DNA from 3 places in the Streptomyces sp. NPDC101166 genome. Region 1 is predicted to be linked to each of the others. Evidence: riboswitches for the same ligand, from Rfam matches in the RefSeq annotation. Region 1 holds a riboswitch; each other region holds the start of a gene.
What was found. Region 1 has a riboswitch for thiamine pyrophosphate ahead of thiC (phosphomethylpyrimidine synthase ThiC). Riboswitches for the same ligand answer to the same signal wherever they lie in the genome.

Region 1 (4,275 bases):
GCACATCGAGCAGAAGTGAGCCGTCTTGGCCGGCTCCGCCGGCAGCGTCTCGTCGTGGAACTCACGGGCGGTGTCCGGGTCGAGGGCCAGGTTGAACTGGTCCTCCCAGCGGAACTCGAAACGGGCGTCGGACAAGGCGTCGTCCCATTCCTGGGCTCCGGGGTGCCCCTTGGCGAGGTCGGCCGCATGGGCGGCGATCTTGTACGTGATGACGCCGGTCTTGACGTCGTCCCGGTTGGGCAGGCCCAGGTGCTCCTTGGGCGTGACGTAGCAGAGCATGGCCGTGCCCCACCAGGCGATCATGGCGGCGCCGATGCCTGAGGTGATGTGGTCGTACGCCGGGGCGACGTCCGTCGTCAGCGGGCCGAGCGTATAGAACGGAGCTTCATCACAGATCTCCTGCTGAAGGTCGATGTTCTCCTTGATCTTGTGCATCGGGACATGGCCCGGGCCCTCGATCATCGTCTGTACATGGAAACGCTTCGCGATCCGGTTGAGTTCCCCGAGCGTCCTCAACTCCGCGAACTGCGCTGCATCGTTGGCGTCCGCGATCGAGCCGGGACGCAGACCGTCGCCCAGCGAGTACGTGACGTCGTAGGCCGCGAGGATCTCGCAGAGTTCCTCGAAGTTCTCGTAGAGAAACGATTCCTTGTGGTGCGCCAGACACCACGCGGCCATGATCGATCCACCGCGGGAGACGATCCCGGTCTTGCGGTTCGCCGTCAGGGGGACGTACGGGAGACGGACGCCCGCGTGGACGGTCATGTAGTCCACGCCCTGCTCGGCCTGCTCGATGACCGTGTCCTTGTAGATCTCCCAGGTCAGTTCCTCGGCCTTGCCGTCGACCTTCTCCAGCGCCTGGTAGAGCGGCACCGTGCCGATCGGAACGGGGGAGTTGCGCAGCACCCACTCGCGCGTGGTGTGGATGTTCCGGCCGGTGGACAGGTCCATGACCGTGTCGGCGCCCCACCGGGTCGCCCAGGTCATCTTCTCGACCTCTTCCTCGATGGAGGACGTCACCGCCGAGTTGCCGATGTTGGCGTTGACCTTCACCAGGAACCTCTTGCCGATGATCATCGGCTCGATCTCCGGGTGGTTGACATTGGCGGGCAGCACCGCGCGGCCCGCTGCGATCTCCTCGCGGACGATCTCCGGCGCCACGTTCTCCCGGATGGCCACATACTCCATCTCGGGCGTGATCTCCCCCCGCCGGGCGTAGGCGAGTTGGGTGGCCGCCTCGCCGGCCCGGGCGCGACGCGGAAGCCGCGGTCGCCCGGGGAAGACCGCGTCGAGGTTGCGCAGGCCACCGCGCGGCGAGGTGTGCTTCACGCCGTCGTCCTCGAGACGGACGGGGCGGCCCGCGTACTCCTCGGTGTCGCCTCGGGCGATGATCCAGTTCTCCCGCAGCGGGGGCAGCCCGCGGCGGACGTCGGTGTCGACGAGCGGATCGGTGTACGGACCGGAGGTGTCGTACAGCGTGACCGAATCGCCGTTGGTGAGGTGCACTTGACGGACCGGTACCCGCAGGTCGGGGCGGCTGCCCTCGACATACGCCTTGTGCCAGCCGATGGACTTCCCGGCCTCCCCGTCGACGGAGACCTCGGAGGAGATCTGCGTGGAGGCAGGCGTGCGTGCGTCCTTGTTGGTCATGAGACCTACTCCCTACGCCGGCATTACCCGGTAACAGGTTCAGCGGTCGACGCAGCGATTGCCGTCTGCCGACGTTTCGTGTGACACATCACTCGTGGTGGTGACGTTCCACGTGAAACATCGCGAAGACGGAGGTCAGCGCCCTCTCAGCCCGGTGCTCCGAGCTCCCGCGTGTACAAAAGGTGCCTCCACGCTAGCGGCATGTGTGGCGCGGTGAACAGTGGGCCCCAGTGGTTCTTGCGATGATCGGTCGGTGACCACGACGCACCAGCCTCCGTATCCGCCACCGGAGCCGTCTCGCCGGCCGGGCGGCCGTAACGGCACCGGGCCCGGCAACGGCCCTGGTCCTGGCGACGACCGCGACTTCGGCAACGGGCGGGATCAGGGGTACGGACACGGCAGAGGGGGCCCCGACTTCGGCGAGTCGCACCCGCCGGGCGGCCGCGGGCCGGGGACGGACGACGACCGCGGACCGGACCGTCACCGTCAGGACGACCACCGTCACGGCCCTGGCGGCCACGGGCCGGGGGATCACGGTCCCGGCGGCCACGGGCCGGGTGATCATGGCGCGGGCGGTCGCGGTCCGGGTGATCACGGCGCGGGCGGCCACGGGCCGGGCGGTGGGCATGGGCATTCGCACAGTCACAGCCACGGGCCGGCTGCCCCCGTCTCCCGGCATCTGCGCAAGGTCATCGCCGCCGTCCTGATCCCGTTCGCGGTGGCCGTGCTCGCCGGGCTGGTCGTGCTGTGGCCCGGCGGCGCCCCGCCGCACGAGCGCACCGGGGTGGGCTTCGACCGGCAGACCCACCAGGCGACGGTCACCAGGATCGAGAGCGTGAGCTGTTCCTCGGTGAACGCCTCGGGCGAGGCCCCGACCGGAGACACCTCCACGGCCGAGGGCTCCTCCGCGCAACAACAGGCGAAGGGAACCTGCAAACGGGCCACGATCCGGGTGGACACCGGCAAGGACAAGGGCCGTACCTTCACGGAGATCGTCCAACCGGACCAGACACGGCAGCTGGAACAGGGTCAGAAGGTCGTGGTCGCCTACGAACCCTCCGCGCCGAAGGACCTGCAGTACTCGGTAACCGACGTCAACCGCATGCTGCCGATGGGACTGCTGGCCGGGATCTTCGCGGTCGCCGTCGTGGTGGTCGGGCGACTGCGGGGCGTCATGGCGCTGGTCGCGTTGGCCATCAGCTTCCTGGTGCTCAACTTCTTCGTCCTGCCCGCCATCCTTCAGGGGTCGAACCCCCTGGCCGTCGCGGTGGTCGGGTCGAGCGCCATCATGCTGATCGCCCTCTACCTGTGCCACGGTCTGTCGGCCCGCACCTCCGTGGCCGTGCTCGGCACGCTCATCTCCCTGCTGCTGATCGGCGTGCTCGGGTCCTGGTTCGTCGACTGGGCGGCGCTGACGGGCAACACGGACGACAACACCGGGTTGATCCACGGCCTGTACCCGTCGATCGACATGAGCGGTCTGCTGCTCGCCGGCATCATCATCGGTTCGCTCGGCGTTCTGGACGACGTGACGGTCACCCAGACCTCCGCGGTCTGGGAACTGCACGAGGCCAACCCCTCGATGGGATGGCGCGGGCTGTACCGGGCCGGCATCCGCATCGGCCGTGACCACATCGCGTCCGTGGTCAACACCCTCGTCCTCGCCTACGCCGGTGCCGCGCTGCCGCTGCTGCTGCTCTTCTCGATCGCGCAGAGCAGCGTCGGCACGGTCGCCAACAGTGAGCTGGTCGCCGAGGAGATCGTGCGCACGCTGGTGGGCTCGATCGGCCTGGTCGCCTCGGTCCCGGTGACGACGGCGCTCGCGGCCCTCGTGGTCTCGGCCGACCGGCCCGGGCCGGGTTCGGCGGGCGCGGCGGTCCCGGAGGCGAGGCCTTCAGAGGCGGCCACCGCGGCCGCGGGAACGGCGCCCGCGCCTGCTCGGAGCGGCAGGGGCCGGCGCCGCAAGCGCTGACCGGGGCCGGCCGCCCGACGCCGTCGTCCACGTGCCTCGGGCGCCCGCGCCCCCCCATCGCCCCGAGGGAACGTTCCTGCACAACCCCTCCCCGCGCTGAAGCGTCCGTCGCCCTCCCCGGCGCGACGCTTCAGCCGGCGCTCTGTTCCTCCGCCAGGATCCGGTCCAGAGCCTCGTCGAGATGGGCGTCGAAGTCGGCGAGCGCGCCTTCCTGGCCCAGCGGGACGAGCTTGTCGGTGCGGTCGAGGAAGGCCACGAGCGGGGCGGTGGACGAACGGAACACCGCCTGGTCACTGCCCACCTGAAGCCGGATCAGGACCTCGCCGAGCGATCCGGGGTCGAGGGGCGAGACCCGCACATCGCCCTCACCGCATGGTCTGCCCACCCCGTCGACCAGCAGCTCCCGCCCGAACGCCCAGGTCACCGGGGCATCACCGGGCAGGTGAAAGGTGAGCCGCACGGCGTAGGGATCGCAGGTCTCGTAACCCAGCTCGACCGGGATACGGAACGAGAGCTCCTCGGAGACGAGGAAGCTCATCATGACCTCTGCCTGTACTGCCTGCACGGACTCGCGCATCGCCTTATCCCGTCATTGCCTTGGATGGCTGGGAATCAACCCCTGACACTGGAGGCATCTTGCTGAACGTGCACGA
Region 2 (4,275 bases), on a different contig from region 1:
CGGCGGCCACGGCGGGCCCGAGGGCGGGCAGGGTGACCGTGCGCCAGGCCCGCAGCCGGGAGGCGCCGAGCAGACGCGCGGCCTCCTCCTGACGGGGGTCGAGCTGTGCCCACAGTCCGCCCACGGTCCGTACGACGACCGCGTAGTTGAAGAAGACATGGGCGAGCAGGATCGCCCACACCGTGGTGTCCAGCCGTACGCCCCACAACTCGTCGAGCAGCCCGCCCCTCCCGACGAGCGCCAGGAACGCCGTGCCGACGACGACCGTCGGCAGCACGAACGGGACGGTGACGACGGCCCGCAGTACCTCCTTGCCCGGGAAGGAGAAGCGGGCGAAGACGTACGCCCCCGGCAGCGCCACGAGCAGGGTCAGCGCGGTGGAGGCGAGCGCCTGCCAAAGGGTGAACCACAGGACGTGCCGGATGTCGGACTGCCCGAGCACGTCGAGGAGACGGCCGAAGCGCCATGCGCCGTCGACGTCGAGCCCGCGCGCGACGATCGCGGCCACGGGCCAGGCGAAGAAGACCCCGAAGAACGCGACGGGCAGGGCCATGAGCCCGAGCCGCGCCGCGTTCTGCGAGCGCCTCCTGGCCGGGGCTACTTCAGTACGAGCGAGGTCCACGACTTGACCCACTGGTCGCGGTTCTCGGCGATCTTCGCCGGGTCCATGGTCTCGGGGTCCTTCGCGGCGGGCCCGTACTTCGTGAACTCGGCCGGCACGGCGGCGCCCTTGACCACCGGGTAGACGAACATGTTGAGCGGCATGTCCTGCTGGAACTCCTTCGACAGCAGGAAGTCGATCAGCGCCTTGCCGCCCGCGCTGTTCTTCGCGTTGCTCAGCAGCCCCGCGAACTCGACCTGCCGGAAGCAGGTGCCGGCCGCGACGCCGGTCGGGGCGTCGGCGGGCTTCGGCTGGGCGTAGATCACCTCGGCGGGCGGCGAGGAGGCGTAGGAGACGACGAGCGGCCGGTCGGCGCCGGCCTTCCTGCCGCCGGCCGAACCGGAGAACTCCTCGTTGTAGGCCTGCTCCCAGCCGTCGACGACCTTCACGCCGTTGGCCCGGAGCTTCTTCCAGTAGCCCTCCCAGCCGCCGTCGCCGTACCGCGCGGCGGTGCCCAGCAGGAAGCCGAGGCCGGGCGAGGAGGTGGAGACGTTCTCGGTGACCAGGAGGTTCTTGTAGGCGGGCTTGACCAGGTCGTCGAGGGAGGCGGGCGGGGCCAGGTCGTGGTCGGCGAAGTACTTCTTGTCGTAGTTGACGCAGATGTCGCCGTGGTCGACGGGGGTGACCCGGTGCTTGTCCGCGTCGAGCCGGTACTCGGCGCCCACCTGGTCGAGGCCCTTGGCCTCGTACGACTGGAACAGATCGTTGTCGAGGGCGCGGGAGAGCAGGGTGTTGTCGACGCCGAAGAAGACGTCGCCCTGCGGGTTGTCCTTGGTGAGGATCGCCTTGTTGACGGCCTGCCCGGCGTCGCCGTCCTCCAGGACGCGCACCTTGTAGCCGGACCGCTTCTCGAAGTCGGCGAGCACGTTCTTGGAGACGGACCACGAGCTGTGGCTCACGAGGGTGACGGTCTTGGAGCCGCCGCCGGACCCGGCGTCGCCGCCCGATCCGCCGTCGCCGGACGACGACGACCCGCAAGCGGACAGCGTGACGAGACCGAGGCCCACGGCCGCGGCCACGAACGTCCTGGTGTGCACTGGATTCCTCCTGGGGTTGACCAGGAGAAGACGCGGCCCTGCCCGGGATCCACCAAGGGTGCCCGGGCAGGGCGCAACAGCTCGAGTGATGACCGAACTTCCTACCCAGAATGACCTGGGCGAGGTTCAGAGGGTCTGCGGCCGGTGCCGCACTCTCAGCGCTGTGGCGCTCCCCTGTCGGAATACGAAGGCATGAAGTTGTCCGGGAACAGACTACCGCTCGGTGGCCGCGAGCTGGCCGCAGGCCCCGTCGATCTCCTGGCCCCGGGTGTCCCGGATGGTGACGGGCACGCCGTGCGCCGCGATCGCCTCGACGAACGCCTTCTCGTCCTCCGGTCGGGACGCGGTCCACTTGGACCCGGGCGTCGGGTTCAGGGGGATGAGGTTGACGTGCACGGGCCGGCCCTTGAGCATCCGGCCGAGCCGGTCGCCGCGCCAGGCCTGGTCGTTGATGTCGCGGATCAGCGCGTACTCGATGGACAGGCGCCGCCCGGACCTCTCGGCGTACTCGAACCCGGCGTCGAGCACCTCGCGCACCTTCCACCGCGTGTTCACGGGGACGAGGGTGTCGCGCAGCTCGTCGTCGGGAGCGTGCAGCGAGATGGCGAGGCGGCACTTGAAGCCCTCGTCGGAGAACCGGTGGATGGCCGGCACCAGCCCGACGGTGGACACGGTGATCCCGCGCTGCGACAGCCCGAGCCCGTCGGGGGTGGGGTCGGTGAGCGCGCGGATGGAGCCGACGACCCGCTTGTAGTTGGCGAGCGGCTCGCCCATGCCCATGAAGACGATGTTGGACAGCCGGGCCGGCCCACCGGGGACCTCCCCGTCGCGCAGCGCCCTCATCCCGTCCACGATCTGGTGCACGATCTCGGCGGTGGACAGGTTCCGGTCGAGCCCGGCCTGCCCGGTCGCGCAGAACGGGCAGTTCATCCCGCAGCCGGCCTGCGAGCTGATGCACATGGTCACCCGGTCGGGGTAGCGCATCAGCACCGACTCCACGAGCGTCCCGTCGAACAGCCGCCACAGCGTCTTGCGGGTCGTGCCCTGGTCGGTCGACAGATGCCGTACGACGGTCATCAGCTCGGGAAGCAACGCCTCCCGCAGCTTCTCCCGCGCCCCGGCGGGGATGTCGGTCCACTCCGCCGGCTCGTGCGCGTACCGCGCGAAGTAGTGCTGCGACAGCTGCTTCGCCCGAAACGGCTTCTCACCGATCTCCGCCACCGCCTCCTTCCGCTCGGCGGGCGAGAGATCGGCAAGATGCCGCGGCGGCTTCTTGGCTCCACGGGGGGCGACGAATGTGAGTTCTCCGGGTGCAGGCATAACACGACCAGTGTGGCAGATCATCGCCGGGGCCCCAGGCCAGAGCGGGGTGGGGGTGGTCACCCTCGGGTGCCGACTGTCAGCGTTGGTCGGCTTCGGACGGCCCCGAGACGGCCCAGCAGTCTCAGTCATTACACAGTGCAACTTCGATCAAGAACGAAATAAAAGAGCCGAAAAAGTGTCGCCGTTTGCGCGATTTACCAAAAACTCATCCAGACAGAAGCTCCACTCTAGCAATTGCATACAATCACCCGATCCGCACCTAGGGACATGAGATCATCCCTTCGGTATATCTACACGAAGGGATTGCAGGCAAAGCATGATCGATCTCCCAGCTCTGCCAATCGGACCCAAGCACATGACCATCACGCCAGAAATGGCCGAGGTCTGGTTGACTCACTGCAATCCACAGCACAATCGAGTTCTTTCTGACACCGTGTACGAGCGGTACGCTAAAGCGATGTCGAGTGGAGCATGGAGAACTACTCATCAGGGAATCGCATTCGACAAAAATGGAATGCTACTCGACGGGCAGCATCGACTTATGGGCATCAAAATTTCAGGCGTTTCGATCGAGATGCTCGTCATCCCTAACTGTGAAGCAGAAACATTTGACGTGCTCGACTCAGGGCATCGTCGACAAGCAGCACAGCTCCTCAAGATTCCGCATAGAGTAATCGTGGCCGCAGCGGCCCGAATCATGGGACAAATGTATAGAATGTGGGATCCGGTCACCCTATTCGACGGTTTCTACGATACGAAAGCTGCCACTTCAGACATCCTCCGAGCCGTTGCGGCCTGGCCAGAACTGACTACCCTGGCACCTATTGCTGCCGCAGCATATCGGGCCTCGGGAATCAACCAGCCGACTCACCTAGTCGTGCTGGCTCAAGCAGCACGCACCGAGCATGCAGACAAGATCGAAGATTGGGCCAATGGCCTGATCTCTGGCGCCAATATGGACGCGAAAGACCCTCGCCTCGTGCTCAGAAATCGATTTTTTCGGGATCGCGTACTACTCGGAACGAGCGGCGGACGCCGAGCCTCCTACAACTTGATCGCAAAATCTTGGAATAGCTGGGCACAGGGGAACCTTCTGGGAACTCTCAAAACCCTTGATGGCGAAGGGGTAATTCCTGTGATTGGGACTGAGAAATTCAGGCCGTAAGTGATGGGACTAAGGTCGGCGGAGCGGCTTTGGGCTGGATCTGCTTTGGGGCGAGTGATCATGACCCCGTGAGCTTCCGACGCGTCGGG
Region 3 (4,275 bases), on a different contig from region 1:
TTGGGGTGGGCGAGCCGGGCGACGGACTTGGCCTCCCGGATGAAGCGGTCGACGAAGGAGGCGTCGCTCGCGAGGGCCGGATGCATCACCTTGAGCGCGAGCACGCGGTCGAGGCGGGTGTCCACGGCCCGGTAGACCGTGGCCATCCCGCCGACCGCGATCCGCGCCTCCACGCGATAGCGCCCGTCGAGCACCTGCCCGACCAGAGGGTCCTGAAGGGTCGTGTCCACGCAGCGAGTCTACGAGCCCGCACCGACACCCCCACCCCACCCGCCACCGCACTGCAGCGGACCTGTGACGCATGCCATGAGCGCGGACCTGCCCCGGAGCCGCAGCCCGACGCTCCGCCCGGGCGGAGCGATCAGAACGCGGGACGCTCCGGATCCAGCACGGCCAAGCCCTCCGCGGGAGAAGACGCCGTGGCGAAGTACCGCCGGGGAATCCGCCCCGCCAGCCGGGCCAGCCGGCCCGCCTCCACCCCCGCCCGCATCGCGCGGGCCATCCGCTCGGGATCCGCCGCCCGCGTCACCGCCGACGCCAGCATCACCCCCGCACACCCCAGCTCCATCGCCAGCGCCACATCCGACGCCGTACCGGCCCCCGCGTCCAGAATCACCGGCACACGCGCGTGCTCGACGATCAGCTGGAAGTTGTGCGGGTTGCGGATCCCGAGCCCGGACCCGATCGGCGAGCCCAGCGGCATCACCGCGGCGCACCCCACGTCCTCCAGCTTCCGCGCCAGCACCGGATCGTCGTTGGTGTACGGCAGCACCGTGAACCCGTCGTCGACGAGCGTCTCCGCCGCGTCGAGCAGCTCCACCGGATCCGGCAGCAGCGTCCGCTCGTCCGCGATGACCTCCAGCTTCACCAGGTCCGTCCCCAGCGCCTCCCGCGCCAGCCGCGCCGTCAGCACCGCCTCCCCGGCCGTGTAGCAGCCCGCCGTGTTCGGCAGCACCCGTATCCCGAGCCGGTCGAGCACCGACAGCACCGACCCGTGCACCGAAGGGTCCACCCGGCGCATCGCGACCGTCGTCAGCCCGGTCCCGGACGCGACCAGCGCCCGCTCCAGCACCTCCAGGCTGGGCGCGCCGCCCGTGCCCATGATCAGGCGGGACGACAGCGTCGTGCCGCCGAGGACGAGGGGATCGTCGGTCATGGTTCAGCCTCCCTGGACGGCCGTGAGGACTTCCACCCGGTCCCCCTCGGCGAGGGCCGTGGCGGCCCACCGCGCGCGCGGGACGACGGTCTCGTTCAGCGCGGCCGCCACCCCGGAGGGCGCCGCCGTCAGGGACCGTACGATGGCGTCGAGCGCGGTGCCGGCGGCGACGTCCCGCCGCTCGCCGTTGACGTGGATGTTCATGCGGGCTGCTCCGAGAGTGCGGCGGCGCCGAAGCGCCGGGGTGTGAACGGGCGGGCCATGTCGGGCAGTTCGCCCGTGGTCAGGACATGCGCCAGCACGTCCCCGGTCACCGGGGTGAGCAGCACGCCGTTGCGGTGGTGACCGGTGGCCAGCAGCAGCCCGTCCAGACCGCTCGGCCCGAGCAGCGGCGCGTTGTCCGGCGACGCGGGACGCAGCCCCGCGCGCGTCTCCGTCAGCGGCAGTTCACTGATCCCGGGGATCAGCTCATGGGCGTCGCGCAGCAGCTCGTAGACGCCGCCCGCCGTCACCGTCGTGTCCCAGCCCAGCTCCTCGCTCGTCGCGCCGACGACCAGCTCGCCGTTCTCCCGCGGCACCAGGTAGACGTCGCTGCCGCGCACCACGGCCCGCACCGTGCGGCTCAGGAACGGCGCGTACCGGGGCGGCACGGCCAGCCGCAGCACCTGCCCCTTCACCGGCCGCACCGGCGGCAGCAGCTCCCGCGGCACCCCCGCGAGCCGCCCGCTCAGGCTCCCGCCCGCGAGCACCACCTGCCCCGCCTTCAGCGCCGTCCCGTCGTCCGTGACGACCCCGTCGGCCCGGCCGCCCCCCACCGACCCCACGGACAGCCGCTCGGCCCAGCGGCGGTGGAAGACCACGCCCGCCCGCTCGCACGCGACCACCAGCGCACCCGCCAGCCGCCGCGGATCGATCTGGTGGTCGCCGTCCACGCGCAGCCCGCCGCGCACGCCCGGCGCGAGCATCGGCTCCAGTCGCCGGCACTCCCGCCCCGACAGCCACTGTGACGTGAGCCCCGACTGCTGCTGCAGGGTGTGCAGTTCACGCAGATGGGCCCGGTCGTCGGCGTCCAGCGCCACCGCGAGGGTGCCCGAGCGCCGGTAGCCGAGGTCGTGACCGGTGAGGTCGCTCAGCTCGGCCGCGAACTCCGGGTAGCGGCGCGCCGATTCCACGTTCAGGCCGAGCAGCGTCTGCTCGCCGTGGTGCAGTTCGGTGACGGCGGCCAGCATCCCGGCGGCCACCCGCGCGGCCCCGCCGCCCGGCTCGGGATCCACCACCGCGGTCACCAGACCGCGCTGCGCGGCCCGCCACGCCGTGACCAGGCCGATGATTCCGCCCCCGACGACGAGGACGTCTGACGTACGTGCGGACATGGGCGTCCAGCCCCTCCCTTCGCCGGCATGACCCGGATCAGGTTCGTACGGTCGGAGGCCGCCAGCCTCCCTCTCAGCCCGGTGCGTCCGGGCTCCCGCGAGTGCTCTAGGTTGGCCACCCTAGCCCGGCCTCGTATGTCTCAGTAAGGGAGTCCCACCCCGTGCCGCCCTCGCTCGACGGTCTCGTCCTCGCCCCCGTCGCCGACCAGGCCCCCGGCCAGGTCGGCACCCGCACCCGCTTCTCGTACCACGAGCGCGACGGTGTGATCTGGGCGGACTACGCGGGCGGCGACGTCGTGAGAGGGCATCTGGTGGGTACCCGTATCGGGGACCGGCTCGACTTCCGGTACGTACAGCTCAAGCACGACGGGACGACGTCCTCGGGGCACTGCGTGTCGACGGTGGTGGAGCTGGCCGACGGCCGGGTCCGCCTCGACGAGACATGGGAGTGGGAGTCGCAGCCCGGCAGCGGGACGAGCGTTGTGGAGCAGGTCACGGAGCACGACGGCTGACTGACAATCCGTCAGTTGTCTAAGGTGATCAGGTGAGCGAGCAGAGACGGGACGAAGTCGGTACGGCCGGGCGGCGCGTGGTCGTCGTCGGCGCGGGCATGGCCGGGGTGCAGACCGCGGTCGCCCTGCGCGAGCAGGGCTTCGACGGGACGGTGACGCTGATCGGCGCCGAACCCCATCAACCCTACGACCGGCCGCCGCTGTCCAAGGCGGTCCTGCTCGGCAAGGCCGAGGGCTCCGCCTTCGACGTCGACTTCGACGGCCTCGGCATCGGCCTGCGGCTCGGCAGCGAGGCGCTCGGCCTGCGCCCCGCCGAGCACGTCCTGGACACCGAGGCCGGCCCGGTCCCCTACGACGTCCTGGTCCTCGCCACCGGCGCCGAACCGATCCGGCTGCCCGGCGCGGAGGGCGTGCCCGGCGTCCATCTGCTGCGCACCCTGGACGACGCCGAACGGCTGCGGCCCGTCCTCGCCCGGCAACACGACGTCGTGGTCGTCGGCGCCGGCTGGATCGGCGCGGAGTTCGCCACCGCCGCCCGCGACGCCGGCTGCGCCGTCACCGTCGTCGAGGCCGCCGACCGGCCGCTCGCGGGCGCCCTGCCCGCCGAGGTCGCCGCCCCGATGGCCGGCTGGTACGCCGACAGCGGCGCCGAACTGCGCACCCGCGCACGCGTGGAGCGCGTCGAACCCGGCGAGGTCGTCCTCGACGACGGATCGCGGCTGCCCGCCGGCGCCGTCGTGGTCGGCATCGGCGCCCGCCCCGCCACCGCCTGGCTGGCCGGTTCCGGCATCGAGCTCGGCGCGCACGGCGAGGTCCTCGCCGACGCCCATCTGCGCACCAGCGTGCCGGACGTGTACGCGGTCGGCGACTGCGCCTCCTTCCCCTCGGCGCGCTACGGCGAACGGCTCCTCGTCCACCACTGGGACAACGCCCTCCAGGGCCCGCGCACGGTCGCCGCCAACATCCTCGGCGAGCCCACCGGGGAGCCCCTGGAGGCCTACGACCCGGTGCCGTACTTCTGGTCCGAGCAGTTCGGCCGCTTCGTCCAGTACGCAGGCCACCACGGCGCCGCCGACCGCATGGTGTGGCGCGGCGACCCGGCGGGACCGGCCTGGAGCGTGTGCTGGCTGCGCGACGAGCACCTGGTCGCCCTTCTGGCCGTGGGCCGCCCTCGGGATCTGGCACAGGGCAGGCGGCTGATCGAGGCGGGCAGCCGCATGGACGCGGGCGTGCT

Region 2: another riboswitch for thiamine pyrophosphate. It lies ahead of ACIRS4_RS16940 (thiamine ABC transporter substrate binding subunit); the one in region 1 lies ahead of thiC (phosphomethylpyrimidine synthase ThiC).
Region 3: another riboswitch for thiamine pyrophosphate. It lies ahead of thiO (glycine oxidase ThiO); the one in region 1 lies ahead of thiC (phosphomethylpyrimidine synthase ThiC).

The regions. Positions count from the first base shown of each region.
Region 1 is NZ_JBIWPF010000007.1:116,478-120,752, forward strand. Features, by position in the region: gene thiC (phosphomethylpyrimidine synthase ThiC) at 1-1,650, opposite strand, end outside; TPP riboswitch at 1,643-1,831, opposite strand; gene ACIRS4_RS14915 (YibE/F family protein) at 1,904-3,622, shown strand; gene ACIRS4_RS14920 (SsgA family sporulation/cell division regulator) at 3,753-4,199, opposite strand.
Region 2 is NZ_JBIWPF010000008.1:206,957-211,231, reverse strand. Features, by position in the region: gene ACIRS4_RS16945 (ABC transporter permease) at 1-553, opposite strand, end outside; gene ACIRS4_RS16940 (thiamine ABC transporter substrate binding subunit) at 598-1,698, opposite strand; TPP riboswitch at 1,779-1,884, opposite strand; gene rlmN (23S rRNA (adenine(2503)-C(2))-methyltransferase RlmN) at 1,912-3,018, opposite strand; gene ACIRS4_RS16930 (hypothetical protein) at 3,377-4,186, shown strand.
Region 3 is NZ_JBIWPF010000003.1:361,926-366,200, reverse strand. Features, by position in the region: gene pknB (Stk1 family PASTA domain-containing Ser/Thr kinase) at 1-230, opposite strand, end outside; gene ACIRS4_RS08490 (thiazole synthase) at 362-1,156, opposite strand; gene thiS (sulfur carrier protein ThiS) at 1,160-1,360, opposite strand; gene thiO (glycine oxidase ThiO) at 1,357-2,529, opposite strand; TPP riboswitch at 2,527-2,638, opposite strand; gene ACIRS4_RS08475 (hypothetical protein) at 2,691-3,041, shown strand; gene ACIRS4_RS08470 (NAD(P)/FAD-dependent oxidoreductase) at 3,074-4,275, shown strand, end outside.